3 regions of the Actinoplanes teichomyceticus ATCC 31121 genome follow, and region 1 is predicted to be linked to each of the others. Evidence: riboswitches for the same ligand, from Rfam matches in the RefSeq annotation. Region 1 holds a riboswitch; each other region holds the start of a gene.

Region 1 (6,104 bases):
CCGGGCGTCCAGGGCGGCCGGCCGCAGGGTCACGGTCAGCGTGAGATCGTCTGCCACCGCGGATGCCTCCGATCGATCGACTGCGGTTCCCGACCGCCAACGCTAACCGGCGGACGGTAGCCGGGCGGTACGGCGCACGTTCACAGCCCGTGCTCAGCCTCGCCGGGCTAGGTTGGGCGCCATGTCTGCGTTCCTCCGGGTGACCCGGCGCCGGGCGGTCACCGCCGCGGTGGTGCTCGTGCTGCTCGCCGCCGCGACCATCTGGGCCGTGCTGCCCGACCGGGCCGCCTGGAGCGCCCAGGAGCTGCGGATCACGGTCCGCTCCGGACCGGCCGGCGACCAGCCGGTCGAGCTGGACGCCCGCTTCCTGCTGCCCCGGGACCGCTCCGGCCGGGTGCCCGCGGTGCTGCTCGCGCACGGGTTCGGCGGCAGCAAGGACTCGGTGCGCCCGGACGCCGAGTCGCTCGCCGAGCGCGGCTACGCGGTGCTCACCTGGACCGCCCGGGGCTTCGGCCGCAGTACCGGCGAGATCCACCTGGACAGCCCGGACTACGAGGTCCGGGACGCCCAGCGCCTGCTGGACTGGCTGGCGCAGCGCCCGGAGGTGCGCACCGACGCGCCCGGCGACCCCCGGGTGGGCGTGGTCGGCGGGTCGTACGGCGGCGCGCTCGCGCTGCTGCTGGCCGGCCAGGACCGCCGGGTCGACGCGATCGTCCCGTCCATCACCTGGAACGATCTGAGCCACGCCTTCCTCCCGCAGTCCGCGGACACCGCCGACACCGGGGTCTTCAAGAAGGGCTGGGCCGGCGTCTTCTTCGGCGCGAGCGCCGGCGGCGGCAACCCGGCCTGCGGGCGCTTCGCCGCCGACGTCTGCGCCGCCTACCTCTCGATGGCGACCACCGGCGTGCCGGACGCGGCCACCCGGGAGCTGCTGCGCCGGTCCAGCCCGGCCACCGTGCTCGACCGGATCAAGGCGCCCACGCTGCTGATCCAGGGCGCGGTGGACACGCTCTTCCCGCTCTCCGAGGCGGACGCCAACGCCCGGGGCATCGCGGCCAACGGCACCCCGGTCAAGGTGGCCTGGTTCACCGGCGGGCACGACGGCGGGTCCGGCCCGGGCAACGACCGGGACCGGGTCCGGTACCTCACCGCCCAGTGGCTCGACCACTACCTGAGAGGCGAGGGCGGCGCGCCGGGCGACGACTTCACCTGGTCGCGGGTGGCCGGGTTCAGCGCGACGGACCGGGACCTGGTGACCAACGGGTACTCCACGCAGGCGTACCCGGGTGTCACCGGCACCGGCGCCACCGGTCTGGACCTCACCGGGCCGGCGCGGCGGATCGCCAACCCGCCGAACGGCAACCCGGCGGCGATCTCCGCCCTGCCCGGCCTGGGCAGCCGACTCAGTTCCCTGCTCAGCGGCAACGTGGCCACCGACGTGCCGGGACAGCACGCCACCTTCGCCACCGCCCCGCTTTCCGGCGCGATCGAGGTGGCCGGCGCGCCCACGGTGCGGCTGCGCGCCGCCTCCCCGACCGGCGAGGCGGTGCTCTTCGTCAAGCTCTACGACGTCGACCCGGCCGGCACGCCCACGCTCAGCGCCGGCCTGGTCGCCCCGGTCCGGCTGACCGGCCTGCCCGCGGACATCGCCCGGGCGCGGCCGGTGACGGTCACCCTGCCGGCGATCGTCCGGGAGATGGCGGCCGGGCACACCCTCCAGGTCGTCGTCGCCACCAGCGACCAGGGGTTCCTCTCCCCGGCCGCGCCGGCCACCTACACCGTGGCGGTCGACGGGCAGCTGACGCTGCCCACCCTGGTGGGCACGCCGATCGCCTCGCCCGCGGCCGCCTGGTGGTACGCCCTCGGCGCGCTCGTCCTGGCCCTCCTGCTCGGTCTCGCGGTCCTGCTGCTGGTGCACCGGGCCCGCCGCCGGCGCCGGGTGACGGCGGTGACGAAACCGTACGCCGACACCCCGCTGGTGGTCCGCGGCCTGCGCAAGGCGTACGGCGACGGGTTCGTGGCGGTCGAGGAGATCGGCTTCACCGTCGAGCGCGGCCAGGTCGTCGGCCTGCTCGGGCCGAACGGCGCCGGCAAGACCACCACGCTGCGCGTGCTGATGGGCCTGACCAGCCCGACCGCCGGGGAGATCTACGTCTTCGGGCACCGGCTGGTGCCCGGCGCGCAGATCCTCTCCCGGGTCGGCGCGCTGGTGGAGGGCCCCGGCTTCCTGCCGCACCTGACCGGTCAGCAGAACCTGGAGGCCTACTGGCGGGCCACCGGCCGCCCGTGGGCGGACGCCCGGTTCGCCGAGGCGCTGGAGATCGCCGGTCTGGGCGCCTCGGTGCACCGCCGGACGAAGAACTACAGCCACGGCATGCGCCAGCGGCTGGCCATCGCGCAGGCCATGCTGGGCCTGCCGGAGCTGCTGGTGCTGGACGAGCCGACGGACGGCCTGGACCCGCCGCAGATCGCCGAGATGCGCCGGGTGCTCCAGCGGTACGCCACCGACGGCCGTGCCGTGCTGGTCTCCAGCCACCTGCTCGCCGAGGTGGAACAGACCTGCACGCACGCGGTCGTGGTGAACAAGGGGCGGATCGTGGCGGCCGGCCCGGTCGAGGAGATCGTCGGCGAGTCGCCGTCGGTGGCGATCGAGGTGACCGACGTGCCGGCCGCCACCGAGGTCCTCAGCGGCCTGGGGGTGCGCTCGGTGACTGCGGACGGCGCGTCCGGCCTGATCGTGGACATGAACGGCACCCCGCGCGCCGAGGTGGTCGCCTCGCTGGTGCGCGCCGGTGTCGGGGTGGACCGGGTGGTGCCGCGGCGCCGCCTGGAGGATGCGTTCCTGGCCCTGGTGGGCGACAACTCCCGGGGGAGTGGAGACCGATGAGCGCCTCTGCCGCGACGGGTTACCGCCCGTCCCGCACGCTGCCGATCCGTGCCGAGATCCGCCGCCAGGCGTCGCGCCGGCGCACCCAGCTGGCGCTCGGCTTCATGGCGCTGTTGCCGCTGATCATCCTGGTCGCCTTCGAGTTCGGCGGCGGCGAGAACGACGACGACGGCGACGGCGGGGGCGCGTTCAGCAGCCTGGTCGACCTGGCCACCTCGGGCGGGCTGAACTTCGCGCTGTTCTGCCTGGCGGTCTCCGCCGGCTTCCTGCTCGTGGTGGTCTTCGCGCTGTTCGCCGGGGACACCGTGGCCAGCGAGGCGAGCTGGGGCAGCCTGCGCTACCTGCTGGCGATCCCGGTCCCGCGGGCCCGGCTGCTCGCGGTCAAGCTGGTGGTGGCGCTGGGGTACGCGCTGCTCGCGCTGGCCGTGCTGGCCGGCACCGGGCTGCTGGTCGGGACGCTGCGCTACGGCTGGCACCCGCTGGGCAGCACGGTCGCCGCGCCGATCCCGCCCGGCGCGGGGGTGCTGCGGCTGCTCGGCATCCTGGCCTACCTGGCCGTGGTGCTGCTGGTGGTGGCCGGCCTGGCGTTCCTGCTCTCGGTGCTGACCGACGCCGCCCTGGGCGCGGTCGGCGGCGCCGTGCTGCTCTGGATCCTCTCCAGCATCCTGGACCAGATCACCGCGCTCGGCTCGATCCGCAACGCGCTGCCGACCCACTACAGCGACGCCTGGCTGGGCCTGCTGTCCACCCCGGTGCAGACGGAGGACCTGGCCAAGGGGGCGATCTCGGCGATCGTCTACGCCGCGATCTTCTGGGGGCTGGCGTTCCACCGGTTCACCCGCAAGGACGTCACCTCCTGACGGCATCCGGCGAACGGGGGACCGGCCGCCGCCGGTCGGGTGCCCGCGGAAGGAGGTCGCTCACAACTCGGGATCTTCCTGGGGCGGCGGCGGGATCTCGTCGTAAGCTTCGGGGAACAACTGAATACCTCATCCAGAGGGGCAGAGGGAACGGCCCGATGAAGCCCCGGCAACCACCGCGCATGTCTCGATGACGAGGCCGCGCGCGGCAGGTGCTAATTCCGGCCTCCGCGGTAGGTCGCCGCCGGGGAAAGATGAGAGGAAGGCCTCGATGACGTCCACCGTCAGCACACCCGCCGCCACCACCTCGCCCGCCCGCGGCCTGGTCTGCCGTGCCTGCGGCGCGGAGTACCCGCTCGCCGCCCAGCACGCCTGCTACGAGTGTTTCGGCCCGCTCGAGGTGGCCTACGACGAGGCCGCGCTCGCGCGGGTGACCCGGGCCGAGATCGAGGCGGGCCCGCAGAACATCTGGCGCTACGCGGCGCTGCTCCCGGCCGGTCAGGACCCGGCCACCCGGGTGACCCTCGACCCCGGTCTGACCCCGCTGGTCAGCGCCCCGGCGCTGGCCGCCGCGCTGGGCCTGACCGCTCCGCTCTGGATCAAGGACGACTCGCAGAATCCGACGCACTCGTTCAAGGACCGGGTGGTGTCGGTGGCGCTGACCGCCGCGAAGGAGCTCGGCTTCCGGCGGTTCTCCTGCGCCTCCACCGGCAACCTGGCCAACTCGGTGGCCGCGCACGCGGCCCGCGCCGGGGTGCCCAGCATCGTGTTCATCCCGTCCGACCTGGAGCAGGGCAAGGTCGTCACGACCGCGGTCTACGGCGGCGACCTGGTCGCCATCGAGGGCTCCTACGACGACGTCAACCGGCTGTGCAGCGAGCTGGTGGAGACCGACGAGTTCGAGGACACCGCGTTCGTCAACGTGAACGTGCGCCCGTTCTACGCCGAGGGCTCCAAGACGCTGGGCTACGAGGTGGCCGAGCAGCTCGGCTGGCGGATCCCGGCCCAGGTGGTCATCCCGATGGCCTCCGGTGAGCTGCTCACCAAGGTGGACAAGGCGTTCAGCGAGCTGGTCGAGATCGGACTGGCGCAGGCGCCGGAGGGCGGCTGGACCGTCTTCGGCGCGCAGTCGGCCGGCTGCAATCCGATCGCGGTGGCGCTGCACCACGACACCGACGTGATCGTCCCGGTGAAGCCGACCGGGATCGCGAAGTCGCTGAACATCGGGGACCCGGCCGCCGGGCCGTACGCGATCGAGGCGGTGCGCCGCACCGGCGGGTGGATGGACTACGCGAACGACGACGAGATCCGTGCCGGCATCCGCCTGCTCGCCGAGACCACCGGCATCTTTGCCGAGACGGCCGGCGGCACCACCGTCGCGGTGCTCAGGAAACTGGTGGAGAGCGGCCGGTTGGACCCCGCGAAGGAGACGGTCGTCTACAACACCGGCGAGGGGCTGAAGACGCTGGACGCGATCGCCGGGGAGGCCGGGCCGACCCACCGGATCAAGCCCTCGCTGCGTGGCGCGCGCGAGGCCGGCCTGCTGGGATAGCACTCGGTGACCGGACATCTGCCGGTTGTCGAATATTCCTCCCCCGGAGGGCTTGCGCGCCGATCCCCGGATGGGCAGGATGCATGTCGCGGGAGGACGCGACGCCGTACGAGGCCCCTCACCCGAGCTTGGCGACAATCTCCGAGGGACCCAACGACCCAGCGCTGACCCAATGGCTCCGTGCCGGAGGCGCTGTGCGCCCGTCCTCCCGACCAAACCCCCTCAGCGGAACCGCCGCAGCCATGGGCGCGGCGGGAGCTCCTCGGGATAACCGCCGTCGTTCAGGCCGGCGTGGCGTTCGAACCAGTTGCGGACGCCGAACGATCCCGTCGTCACATAGGACCAGCCACAGGCGAGCCAGTAGGCGGGCCAGAACAGCGGGCCGAGCACCGCGTACTGGCCCGCGTGCCGGCTCTCGTGGGCCAGCAGGGCGGACCGTTGCTCGTGCAGCAGCCACTCGGCGGAGCGGCGCGTGATGATCACCGAGCCGACCGTGAAGCAGGACGCCGGTGGCATCCGGAGCCGCCAGCCCTCGGCGATCAGCACCCCGTGCCGGCCCCGCCGGATCCTCGTCCGGGTGAGCAGGGCGAGCAGGAGGCCGGCGCCGGTGGTCCCGTTCGCGGCGGTGAGTACCGTGCGGGCGACATGCCAGGGGCGGCCGGCCATCAGATCCGCCGGCGCATCTGCAGCTGGGTGAGGACCGGCACGGTCGGGTGCGGCAGGCGCAGCCCGGTGTCCTCGAAACCGAGTTTCTGGTACGCCCGGACGGCCCGGTCGTTGCCGACGACGACCTCCAGCATCAGCT
Region 2 (6,104 bases), 2.8 Mb from region 1:
TCGGCCACCAACGCCATCGGCGACGCCATCGCGGTGGACCGGGACCGCTTCCTGATCATCGAGCGGGACGGCGGGCAGGGCGCCACGGCCGTCTTCAAGCGGCTCTACCTGGCCGACAAGCGCGACCGCGACCGCGACGGGCTGCTGGACAAGACCCTGCTGGTCGACCTGATGAACATCGCCAACCCGAAGCGGCTGGGCGGGTTCGGCACCACGTTCACCTTCCCGTTCCAGACCATCGAGGACGTGGTGATCCTGGACGACACCCATCTGGCCGTGCTCAACGACAACAACTTCCCGTTCTCCAGCGGCCGGACCGCCGGACGCGCGGACGACAACGAGTGGATCACCATCCAGCTGCCGCAGCCGCTGCACACCGACCGGCGCCTGCTCAGGTGAGCCGCGAGCCGGCGCGGGGGCCCGCCCGCGCCGGCTCCACCTCGGTCGATACGCAATCTTCACCGTCGTGCGCCCGGCGATGCTCGGTTCGTGCGTTAGCGTCCCGGCGTGAACGAGGAAATCCCCGGGCAGCCGCACCCGGCCCCCGGTCTGACCCCCCTTCCGCAGCAGGCGGATCCGCTGGCCGCGATCCCGGCGACCGGTGACCCGCTGAGCGCGCCGGCCCCGGTCGGCGGCAACCCCATGTACGGCGTGCCGCCGGTCACCCCGCAGCCGGGCTATCCGGCGCAGCCCGGACATCCGGACCCGGCGCACGCCACACCGCCCGGCGGCTACCCACCGCCCGCCTACCCGGGCCAGCCGTACCCCGCTCAGCAGTACCCGGGCCAGCAGTACCCGGGCTACCCGGGGCAGCCGTACCCGGGTCACCCCGCGCCGTACCCGATGTACGGGCCGCCGGACTCCGGCCGGACCAACGGCTTCGCCATCGCCTCGCTGATCTTCGGCATCCTCGGCGGCCTGCTCGGCATCGTCTTCGGCCTCATCGCCCTGGGCCAGATCCGCCGGCGCGGCGACCGTGGCCGCGGGCTGGCCGTCGCCGGTCTGAGCCTGTCCGTCGCCTGGTTCACGGCGATCGTCGCGCTGATCGCGATCGGTCTGGCGATCGGCGACGACAGCGAGACGAGCACCACCGTCACCTCCGGGGGACGGCCGAGCGCCGCATCCAGCGAACCCGCCGACGTACGCACCGACAAGCTGGCCGCCGGCGACTGCATCGCCACCATCACCGACGCCGACACCGTCTACGACCTGCCGGTGGTCGCCTGCTCGCAGAGGCACGAGGGCGAGGTGTACACGGTCTTCACCCTCCCGGCCGGCGCCTTCCCCGGCGACGCGAAGGTCGAGGCGCAGGCCGAGAAGCGCTGCGACCGCTCGATCGAGCCGTACGCCATCGGCCGGTTCGCCGACGCCGAGATCTACTACGTCTACCCGTCCAGCCGGTCCTGGACGGTGGACCGCAGCGTCACCTGTATCGCGGTCGCCCCGGAGGGCGCGAAATGGACCGGGTCCATGGTGAAGTGACCGTCGTCCGCCGGGTTCGGCGTCATCCCCGCGCGTCGCGGGCGACGGGCCACCGCCGCCCGCCGTGCCGTGCGGTCACGCCGGACCCGGCGGGCAGCCGCCTCGGGCATCCGGAGATGCCGTCACTGGCCGTACTTGGCCTTGCGCCGCTCGCCGATCTCCCAGGCGATCACGTACTGCCGGATCATCTGGGCGAGCGGGTCGACGGTCCGGAAGATCAGCACCACGTGCAGACCGGGCTCCCCCACGGCCGGCCGGACCGCGTGCACCCGGCCGGTCAGCTCGGCCTCGCTGGTGCCGAGCCAGACCAGCGCCCGCATGTGGTCGCCCTCCTTGACGCCCTTGGCCTCCGGCATCCAGAAGCGCAGACCGCCCTCGCTGATGTCCAGCATCCGGCCGTTGCGCTCCTGCTCGCCCCACTCGCCGAAGAGCCGGACCGGGGCGCCCGCGCCGCCGCGGGCGAACTGGCGCCGGTTGCTCACCACCGGTTCCGCGGTCGGGAACAGGTTCCACCGGAACGGGGCGCCGTCGGAGATGCCCTTGAGCAGCACCGGCATCACGATCCGGGAGCGCGGCGGCACCCAGAACACCTCGAACTCGTAACCGGGCAGGAAGCCCTCCGGGCCGCTGGTCTCCAGCGGGGCGGCCACGCTGAAGGTGTCCGGGTCGACCGACTCCAGCCGGGAACGGAAGTTCACGCCGTCCCCGAGGGCCAGGAACATCGGGGCACCGATCTCGGGCAGCTCCATCACACGCCGGCCTTTCACCTCACCTGGCCCGCACCGTGCGGGTCGCCTTGTCAATGTCGGCGGCCGGATCGGCGACGTGAGAAGTCGGACCGCGGTGGCTGACCTCGATCCGGGCCGCGCTATCCGCGCACCAGGGCGAGGACGGTGTCCATCGCCTTGAGCTTCTCGGCGCCGGTGCCGAGGAAGCCGTCCGGCACGATCAGCTCGTCCAGGCCGGCCGCGCGGTACTCGGCGATGGCGTCGGCGAGCCGCTCCGGGCTGCCGCCGGCGGCCGGCACCGGCAGCCCTTCCGGCAGCGGGCCGTCCACCACGGTGATCGCCTGCGCGGTACGGGCGATGGACTTCGGGTCCCGGCCGTGCTCGGCGCAGAACCGGTCGAGCACCGCCGACTTGTGCGCGATCAGCTCGGGCCGGCCCCAGGCGTTCCACAGGTCGGCGTACTGCGCGACCACACCCAGCATCCGCTTCTCACCACTGCCGCCGATCATGATGGGCAGCGGGTCCTGCACCGGTTTCGGCTCGCAGACCGCGTCGGTGAGCTGGTAGTACTCGCCGTGCAGGGTGGTGCGTGGCTCGCGCAGCAGGCCGCGCAGCACCTGCAACGCCTCGACGAACCGGTCCAGGCGCTGCTTCACCGAGGGCAGCTCGATGCCGTACTGCTCGTGCTCGTTGAGCTGCCATCCGGCGCCGACACCCAGGGTGAAGCGCCCGCCGGTGATGTGGTCGACGGTCGCCGCCATGTTGGCCAGCACGGCCGGGTGACGGTAGGTGTTGCCGTACACCAGGGTGCCGATCCGGACCCGGGGGACGGCCGCGCCGAGCGCGGCGACCAGCGAACCGGCCTCCAGGGTGGGGTGTTCGGGGTCCCGCCCGGCGCCCGCGTTCGGCATGAAGTGGTCGGCGATCCAGACGCCGTCCCAGCCGGTGCCGGCCGCGTGCGAGGCCGTTTCCAGGATGTCCGGCCAGGGCTGACCGGCGCCCGGCCAGATCGAGATGCGCATGTCGTCACCCTATCCACACCCGCTGGCCCCGGCCCGGGCTCGCCCGCCGGGTCTGTGCCGCGCCGCGCGGGACGGCGCGGCCGGGGCGGTGTTGCTAGGGTGGCCGTCGGGTCATGAGTGCCAGCGTTCAGCCCCGGCTTGCTGGCCGGCAACCCTCCGACGTGCGGGTGGGGTGCCCCGGGTGATGACCGGGCCCGGCGCGCGGTGCGCCGGGCAAGCCGCGAAGGGAGCCGTGCCGTGCTGCTCAAGAACCTCGACGCTCCGGTCCTGGAGGGACGGCTGGTCCGCCTCGAACCGCTGGCCCGGCGGCACGCGGGCGACCTGGCCGTGGCCGTCGAGGAGGACCGCCGGTCGTACCGGTGGACCTGGGTGCCGCGGGCCGCCGAGGTGGACGGATACCTCGACGCGCAGCTCGCCCGGACCGAGGCGGGCGTGCTGCGGCCGTACGCGCAGGTTCTGCGCGCCACCGGGCGCGCCGTCGGCGTGACCGGGCTGTGGGATCCGCGGCCGTGGCCGGACCGGGACGAGCTGTGCGCGGTCGAGATCGGCTTCACCTGGCTGGCCGCGTCCGCGCAGGGCGCCGGAGTCAACACCGAGGCGAAGTACCTGCTGCTCCGGCACGCTTTCGAGGGGTGGAACGCGGTCCGGGTGGATCTCAAGACCGACGCCCGCAACGAGCGGTCGCGGGCGGCGATCGAGCGGATCGGGGCCACCTTCGAGGGCGTGCTGCGGTCCTGGTCCCGGTCGTGGGCGCCGGGCGAGGAGGGGCGGCTGCGCGACTCCGCGATGTACTCGGTGGTCGCGTCGGAGTGGCCGCACTGCCGCGCCAGGCTGGAGGCGCGCCTGTCGGCACTCTGAGCCGCCGGGCACAGCGGGCCGGCATTCATGGTGGTATGCGGCGGCTCCTCCCGCGCGCGAAGGCCGGACCCGACGTGTGCTCAGGAGCGGCCGCGCGCCACCAGCCCCTCCCGCGCGTCAACGTCACCCCGCGGGAAGAGGGAGTCGAAGACCGCGACCCGGTCGAACCGCATGGCGTAGTCGCGGGCGCGCTTCTCCATCGCGCGTTTCTCGGTCTCCGGCAGCTCCAGGACGACCCGGTCCAGCGCCTCGCCCAGCGCGTCGACGTCGCCCGCGTCGACGATGATCGCGGTGTCGCCGACCGCCTCGCCGGTCCCGCCGGTACGGGTGGTGACGATCGGGCCGCCGCCGGCCAGCATCTTCTCGGCCAGGGCGATGCCGAACGTCTCGACGAAGTCCGGCTCCGGGCGGGTGGGCAGCGCGTAGGCGGCGCACCCGGCCATCAGCAGCGGTTTCTCGTCGTCGTCGACATCGTCGAGGAAGATGATCCGGTCGTCGTGCGCGGCCATCGCGCGCACGTGCTCCAGTGCCGGCCCGGTGCCGGCGATCACCAGCGGGACCTTCTCCCGGCAGCGCATCTTGCCGTACGCCATGACCAGGTCGTAGACGCCCTTGGCGCGGGCCACCCGGGACAGGAACAGCAGGTATCCGTCGCGTTGGAGGCCGCGCCCGGCCAGGGCGGCGTCGATGGCCGGCCGGTCGAGGCCGAGGAACGCCGACGAGTCGATCGGCGGGTAGCTGACCGTGACCCGTTCCCGGCAGGCCTGAGCGAAGGCGGTGCCGCGGTGCGCGTCGACCTCCTCGGCCGACGCGATGATCTCGTCCCTGGTGTACGCCGAGACCGCCACCACCTCGTCGCTGGCCAGGAACGTGGTCAGCAGCACCGTCGCCGCGCCGAAGCGTCCCTCGCGCAGGCAGGAGCGGATGACGTTGGTGACGTCCGAGCCGACCGCCTTGGCGATCGTGTGCACCCGCGGGGCGAAGCCGGCCGCCCGGGCCGCGGTGACCGCATCGTTGATCACCTGGGTGTGCGGGACCAGGTACATCGACAGGCACACGGTGGGCACGCCGTCGCTGAGCAGCTCGACCAGCCGGCCGGTGAGCCCGGCCAGGTGCCGGCCGTCCGGCACCCGGTAGTCGCCGACCGCCTCCGGGCGTTCGACGGTGATGCCGTCGCTGTACGGCAGCAGCCGGTCCAGCGGCTTCAGCGGCAGGCCGGCCGCCTGCAGGGCGGGGATCGGCCAGGTGAGCAGGCGTACGTCGTCGAAGCCCCGGGTCAGGGCCACCTCGGCGAGATTGCGTGCCTCACCCGAATGCCCGCAGATAACCGGATCGGCGCGGACCGCGATCACGAGTCTCCGGGTAGGACGGCTCATGGTCATTCCTTAGGAGTCGCAGGGGAATGGGCGAGGGTGAATGGATGGGACGGCGGGCGGATCCCGTGTCCCCAGGTGGTCGGCTCGGGGCCGAGCCGCAGGTGCAGCCGGCCCCCGCGGTGCACGTCGGTGGCGGACAGGTGGGCGGCGTGCAGCGGCTTGCCGTCGAGCGTGGCGGACTGCACGTACTGCGGCGGCGGGTCGCGGTCGAGGCCGTCGACCCCGATCGGCGTCTCCCGGTGCCCGCTGGTCTCGATGACGAACTCCTCGTCGCCGACGCGCAGCGCGGCCCGGGCGAACGCGGGCGTGTTGAGCAGGAACAGGCCCTGCCCGGCGACCGGGAACAGGCCCAGGGACGCCCAGACGTACCAGGCGCTGAGACCACCGGAGTCGTCGTTGCCCGGCAGCCCGCCGGGCCCGGTGCCGAACTGCCAGGTCAGCGCGGAGTGCACGATCTCGGCGGTACGGTCCGGACGGCCCGCGTAGTGGTACGCCCAGGGCGCCTCCATGTCCGGCTCGTTGTTGAGCCCCTCGAACCGGTTCAGGGCGTACCCGAGAGCCATCTCGGCCGGCAGCGGGCTGATCCCGGGCTGGCGGACCGGCTCCGCGCCGTACCCGAAGAAGCGGTCCAGCTTGTC
Region 3 (6,104 bases), 2.8 Mb from region 1:
GCCGGTGCAGGGCGTCCCGGTCGGCGATGAGCAGCGCCGCGCAGACCGCGGCCACGGCGGCCGCGCCGAGCAGGTTCGGGGTGCCGCCCTCGTGGCGGGCCGGGCCGTCCGCCCAGGTCAGCTCGCCGGGGCGGGCACCGACCGCGGCGCTGGCGCCACCGCCGTACAGGTACGGCTCGGCGGCGTCCAGCCAGTCGGCGCGGCCGGCGAGCACGCCCGCACCGAACGGCGCGTACAGCTTGTGCCCGGAGAAGGCCAGGTAGTCGGCGCCCAGGGCGGCGAGCGAGACGCCGCGGTGCGGCGCCAGCTGGGCGGCGTCGACGATCACCCGTACGCCGTGGGCGTGCGCGACGTCGGCGAGCTCCCGGACCGGCCACAGTTCGCCGGTGACGTTGCTGGCCCCGGTGACGGTGAGCACCGCCGGCCCGTCCACCCGGCCGAGCGCGGCGCGCAGGTCCGCGACGGCCGCCGCGGGCGACGCCGGGGTGGGCAGGCGCAGCACGTTCGGCCAGGGCAGCAGGTTGGCGTGGTGCTCGCCGTCGAACTGGATCGTGGTGGTGCCCGCCGGGAGCGCCCGGGCCAGCAGGTTGAGCGCGTCGGTGGTGTTCCGCGTGAAGATCACCTGGTCGCCGGGGCGGGCGCCGACGAACTCGGCCACCACGTCGCGGGCCACCTCGTACGCCACGGTGGAGGTCTGGGAGCGCACCCCGGTTCCGCGGTGGACGCTGCCGTACCGCGGCAGCAGCTCGGCGACCGCCTGCGCCGCGGCCTGCGCGCACGGCGCCGACGCGGCGTAGTCGAGATGGGTGAAACGGACCGTCTCGCCGCTGGGGAGTTCGGTCTTCAGGTCGTCGCCGACGATGTCGAGAGCCGACACGGCACACCTCCGATGAGGTCGGGGACCCCATCGGATCCGCGCTTGCCGTCGTCGGTCGACGCCGGCCCGGTCCTCACCCGGGGCACCCCATCGCGAACGCAAGGGTTGCCGGTCAGCGAGCCGGGGCTTGACGCTGACACTCATGACCTGGCACCGAAGTTAGCAGACGTCACAGCGGCGTGCCATATCCCCTACTCGATGTAGGGATTATGGTCGATTCATGACTGGTTTCGCACAACAGTGGGCGCGGTGGCACGACGAGCACGAGCAGCGGCGCGCCGCCCCGCACGGGTTCCTCGCCATCACCGGACTGCACTGGCTGAGCGAGACACCGCAGCGGTTCCCGGACGCCCCGGGTGAGTGGCGCAGCGAGCCGGACGGCGTGGTCGTCGTCCTCGGCCCGGGCGAGGAGCTGGACGGGATCACCGGCGAGCACCGGTTCGGCCGGGGCGACACCACGGTGCGGCACGGCGACACGCTCGTCGAGATCGCCCACCGCGGCGGGCTCGACGTGCTGCGGCCCCGGCGTCCGGACCACCCGACCCGGGTGCGATACCTGGGCACGCCCGCCTACACGCCGGACGAGAAGTGGGTGGTGCCGGGCCGGTTCGTGCCGTTCGACGAGCCGCAGCCGGTCACCGTCGGATCGGTCGTGGAGGGGCTGGAACACGTCTACCAGGCGCCGGGACGGATCGAGTTCCGCGTCGGCGACCAGGAGCTGTCACTGACCGCGTTCAACGGGGACGCGCCGGGGACGCTGTTCGTGGTGTTCACCGATGCCACGGCGGGGATCACGACGTACCGGGCGAACCGCAGCCTGACCGTCGCGGCGCCCGGGCCGGACGGGTCGGTGGTGCTGGACTTCAACCGGGCGACGAACCTGCCGTGCGCGTACACCGAGTTCGCCACCTGCCCGCTGCCGCCGCCGGAGAACAAGCTGCCGATCGCGGTGGAGGCGGGTGAGCAGTTGCCCCGGTGATCCGTGGGGTTCCGGGCGCCGCGGCCCGGGGAGCCCGGGATGGCGGGCTCCCCGGGCCGCGGCGCCCGTCGGAAGGGCAGGGCCGTGGCGCCCGCCGGGGAGGCGGGCCGCGGCGCCCGCCCGGGACCCGCGGCGCCCGCCCGTAACCCGCGGCGTCGGCCGGAAGGCAGGCCGTAGCGCCCGCCGGGAGGCGGCCGGCGGCGCCCGCCGGTAGCGTGACGGGATGGAGGAGCTGCTCGCGCAGGTCGAGGCGCTGATCGGAATCCGTTCCACCGCCGACCGTCCCGGTGAGCTGCACCGCGCCCTCGGGTTCGTGCTCGACCTGGTCGGGCCGGGTTTCGAGATCCGCCGCTTCGAGTCCCGGGGCAGGCCGAGCGCGCTGGTCAGTCATCCGGACCGGCCCGGGCGGCCCCGGGTCATCCTCAACGCGCACCTCGACGTGGTCCCCGGTAGGCCTGATCAGTTCCGGGCACGCCGCGAAGGCGACCGGCTCTACGGCCGGGGCGCGCACGACATGAAGGCCGCCGCGCTGGTGCTGGCCACGGTCTTCCGCGAGCTGGCCGCCGAGCTGCCGTACCCGATCGCCCTGCAACTGGTCACCGACGAGGAGGTGGGCGGCTTCGACGGCACCGGCCATCAACTCGACCGGGGTGTCCGCGGCGACTTCGTGATCATCGGCGAGCAGAGCGGCCTGCGGGTGGTCACCGAGTCGAAGGGCCTGGTCCGGGCGCGCGTGACCGCGACCGGCCGGGCCGCCCACGCCGCCTATCCGTGGCTCGGCAGCAACGCCCTGCTCACACTGCTGTCCGCGGTGGACCGGCTGCTGACGCGCTACCCGGTCCCCGACCGGGAAACCTGGACGACCACGGTCAACCTGGCCAGGATCGAGACCACCAACGAGGCCGCCAACCAGGTACCCGCCGACGCGTCCGCCTGGCTCGACATCCGCTACCCGCCCGAGGACACCGACCTGGCCGCCCGCCCGACCGCGGCGATCACGGAACATCTGCGGGCGGTGACCGGCCCGGAGGTGGCGGTGGAGATCGAGGCGGTGGGCACGCCGCATCGGGCCGACCCGGACAGTGCCGGAGTCAGGAAGCTGCGAGAGGCGATCCGGGCGACCGGCCACCCCGGGTCGCTGCTGCGCAAGCACGGAGCCGCCGACAGCCGCTTCTACTTCCCGCTGGGCGTCGACGCGGTGATCTTCGGTCCGACCGGCGACGGGCAGCACGGCCCCGACGAATACCTCGAGATCAGCTCTTTGGCGCCTTATCGTGACGCGTTGCGGTATTTCCTTTTTTCGTACGATGGTTTGCCACCATCCCCGACCGCAACCGACGCGTCCCGTCCGTAACCGCGACGCGGTCCCGGGTCCGGACCGTCCAGCGACCGCCGGGGCGGGGCGGGTGGTGACGGCCCGTCCCGCCCGTGACGGCAACGCGGTCCCACGTCCACGACCACCCGCCGGGGCGGGCCGGCCGTAACCCCCCGCCGCACCCGGAACCGCGACGTCCGCAAGCACCCCGCGCCCACCGGAACCCCGACGTCCGCAAGCACCCCGCGCCCACCGGGACGGGACCGCACCAACACCCCGCCGCACCCGGAACCGCGACCCCCCACAACGACACCGCGTGGGCCGGCACGCCGTCGGCGGCACCGCGCGGCCGGCACGCCGTCGGCGGCGTCCGTCGGGTCAGGCGGCGCGGGCGAGCAGGTGTTCGACGCGGCGTGCGACGGCGCGCAGGTGGGGGCCGCGCTCCGGGTCGACCCGGGCGTTCCAGGAGCAGGGGCCGTGACGGTGGAGCACCTCGGCGTACCGGGCGTCCGGGTCGACGCGGTCGCCGCTGGGGCCCACGGTCTGGTCGGCGTAGGTGAGGGCGTCGGCGAGAACCGTGCGTTCGTCCGGGTAGACCGCGAGCATCTCGCTCAGCCCCCGGGCCGCGGCGACGAACCGGGCGCCGGAGTGGTAGGCGACCAGGCCGGCGACCCGGACCGGCCAGCCGTTGCGGGTCAGGTGGTCGGCGCCGTCCAGGGGATGGAAACCGGTCACCACGAGGGGCGGGGCGTAGCCGATGTCGTGCAGCCAGGCCGCCGCGGTGAGCAGGTCGGCATCGACGCCGAGCGGGCCGGCGAGGCCGGCGGCGCGCTCGGCGACGCCCTGGGTGTGCAGCCAGCGGTTGCCCATGTCACCCAGCAGCGACTCGGCGAGAAGCCGGGCCGCGGCGGTCAGCGGGCCGGCACGGCCGGGGAGCACGGCGGGCTGGAGCGGCCCGAAGGACTCGAGGAGTTCGCCGGGTACGCGCAGCAGGCTGGGAGCCGTCATCGCCGGATGGTAGGCCGCCGATGATGAACAACAGTCAAACGCGGTGTGAGCACGGCCTGAATGGCACGCCCGGGCCCGGAATCCCGGCCGATCGACCGACCCCGCCCGGGCCCACCGACGGCGGTCCGCGCGTGCCCCGCACCGCCCGGCACCCGCTGACCCGGCGAACCGGCCGCCGTTCCGTCAGGACCCGCCCGGCACCCGCTGACCCGGCGGACCGGCCGCCGTTCCGTCAGCACCCGCCCCGCACCCGCTGACCCGGCGGACCGGCCGCGTCAGCACCCGCCCCGCACCCGCTGACGCGGCAGACCGGCCGCGGTCAGCTGGGCGGCCAGCGAGACGGTGGCATTGTGGATGAACACCGCGACCTGGTGGTCGTCACCCAGGTCGCAGGCGGCCACCACGGAGCCCAGGTTGATCGGGTCGAGTTCGGGCGCGTCGGCCAGGTCGACGATCAGCCGCAGCGGACGGACCCGGCGGACGGTGTGCACCAGGAGCTGGCGCAACTCGACCGCCTTGTCGACCCCGACGGAGCCATGTGGATGGATCACCACGCTGCCGTCCGGACCGGTACGGACCTCCAGCACCGAGCTGCGCATCGGGTCACCCTTCGTTACCGTCACGTTCAGCTTTCCGCACTCCCGCGGAGCCGGATGTTCTTTCCCCCGTCGGGTGGCGCCCTCGGACCGGGACCCGGCGGATCCCGGACGGACCCGAGTTGACCACGGTGGACCCGGACACCACCCGGCAGGAACGGCGTCCAGCGTCCCGGACACCATCCCTCCGGCGAACCAACTGCGCCTGTCGATCAGGTGAACGGAGGACGACGCCGCCCGGGAAGGGCGCGACCGGCAGGGCCGCCGATCCACGGGCGCTGATGCCGTCCCTCGTGGCAGGCCGAGGTGAGGGCTCGCTACCCTGGCGCCATGATGCCGCGTACCGGGTCGAGGAAAGGCGTCAAGTACGCGCTCGTGGCCGTGTCCCTCGCGCTGGCCGTGCTGGTGTGCCTCTGGGTCCTGCGGTTCCTGATGCTGATGAGCTGGTTCGGTGAGGGAGAGCTGCCGCCGAGGTCGCGAATACCGGACGTGCCGTCCGGGGCGAGTGTCGTCGAGGACGGCAGGAAGTGCGGCTCCGGTGGATGCTGGTGGCAGCTCACCATCGCACCGGCGGCGGGGCAGTCACCGGAAGACCTGGCCCGTGCGATGGATCTGGCCGAGACACGACGCAGGCCACCGACTCTGCTCGATCCCGGCTTCGTCTACGTGTGGGCCCATCCCCGGGACGGGCAGTTGGTGATCGGGGTCTCCTACCGGGAGTGAGCCCGGCCGTCGGCACCGGCGGCTGATTCCGGCTCGATCTCCCGCACGCACGGGCCTGGGAGGCCTGCGGCGCGTCTGACACCGCCAGATGCCGATCTCCCGCGCGCACGGGCCCCGGTGATGCAGCCGCATCCCGTGGACGCCGCCATGCCGGCCGGTCCGCCCGTCAGCCGATCGCGACGGGGGCCGCCGACCGCGGCCGCCGGTCCAGTGCGAAACTCGTCGCCGCCAGCGCCAGGCCGCCCGCGGCCAGCGCCACCCCGGTCCAGGCCGGGGCGAGGTAGCCGTAGCCGCCGGCGATGACCAGGCCGCCGAGGGCCGCGCCCAGGCTGTTGGCCAGGTTCATCGCCGACTGGTTGACCGCGGCGCCCATCAGCTGGGCGCCCGGAGCGACCGTGATCAGCCGGGCCTGCAGCGCCGGGCCGAGGAACAGGCTGGCCGCGCCGACCAGGAACGCCGCCCCGAACAGCCCGACCGGCGAGCGTGCCACCAGCGCGAAGAGCACCACCGCGGCGATCGAGCAGCCGAACCCGGCCAGGGTGGCCCGTCGCAGGTTCCGGTCGGCGAACCAGCCGCCCAGCGCGTTGCCGACCGTCATCCCCAGAC

The links. A riboswitch is a leader RNA that binds a small molecule or an ion and turns the genes downstream of it on or off. The one in region 1 is predicted to bind S-adenosylmethionine.
Region 2: it holds a riboswitch for S-adenosylmethionine, as region 1 does, so the genes downstream of both, ACTEI_RS10535 (GNAT family N-acetyltransferase) here and thrC (threonine synthase) in region 1, are expected to answer to the same signal.
Region 3: it holds a riboswitch for S-adenosylmethionine, as region 1 does, so the genes downstream of both, ACTEI_RS10520 (aminotransferase class V-fold PLP-dependent enzyme) here and thrC (threonine synthase) in region 1, are expected to answer to the same signal.

Annotation. Positions count from the first base shown of each region.
Region 1 covers NZ_CP023865.1:7,851,313-7,857,416, reverse strand. Annotated here, with positions in the region: gene ACTEI_RS34635 (AAA family ATPase) at 1-57, opposite strand, end outside; gene ACTEI_RS34630 (alpha/beta fold hydrolase) at 182-2,887, shown strand; gene ACTEI_RS34625 (ABC transporter permease) at 2,884-3,747, shown strand; SAM riboswitch class I at 3,874-4,008, shown strand; gene thrC (threonine synthase) at 4,019-5,299, shown strand; gene ACTEI_RS34615 (hypothetical protein) at 5,522-5,965, opposite strand; gene ACTEI_RS34610 (GNAT family N-acetyltransferase) at 5,965-6,104, opposite strand, start outside.
Region 2 covers NZ_CP023865.1:2,343,394-2,349,497, reverse strand. Annotated here, with positions in the region: gene ACTEI_RS10555 (esterase-like activity of phytase family protein) at 1-399, shown strand, start outside; gene ACTEI_RS10550 (DUF4190 domain-containing protein) at 508-1,482, shown strand; gene ACTEI_RS10545 (PilZ domain-containing protein) at 1,605-2,231, opposite strand; gene ACTEI_RS10540 (TIGR03560 family F420-dependent LLM class oxidoreductase) at 2,351-3,232, opposite strand; SAM riboswitch class IV at 3,342-3,458, shown strand; gene ACTEI_RS10535 (GNAT family N-acetyltransferase) at 3,470-4,090, shown strand; gene ACTEI_RS10530 (glycosyltransferase) at 4,171-5,466, opposite strand; gene ACTEI_RS10525 (glycoside hydrolase domain-containing protein) at 5,469-6,104, opposite strand, start outside.
Region 3 covers NZ_CP023865.1:2,335,244-2,341,347, reverse strand. Annotated here, with positions in the region: gene ACTEI_RS10520 (aminotransferase class V-fold PLP-dependent enzyme) at 1-862, opposite strand, end outside; SAM riboswitch class IV at 911-1,025, opposite strand; gene ACTEI_RS10515 (DUF1684 domain-containing protein) at 1,098-1,856, shown strand; gene ACTEI_RS10510 (M20 family metallopeptidase) at 2,080-3,210, shown strand; gene ACTEI_RS10505 (HD domain-containing protein) at 3,550-4,179, opposite strand; gene ACTEI_RS10500 (hypothetical protein) at 4,455-4,778, opposite strand; gene ACTEI_RS10495 (hypothetical protein) at 5,106-5,498, shown strand; gene ACTEI_RS10490 (MFS transporter) at 5,665-6,104, opposite strand, start outside.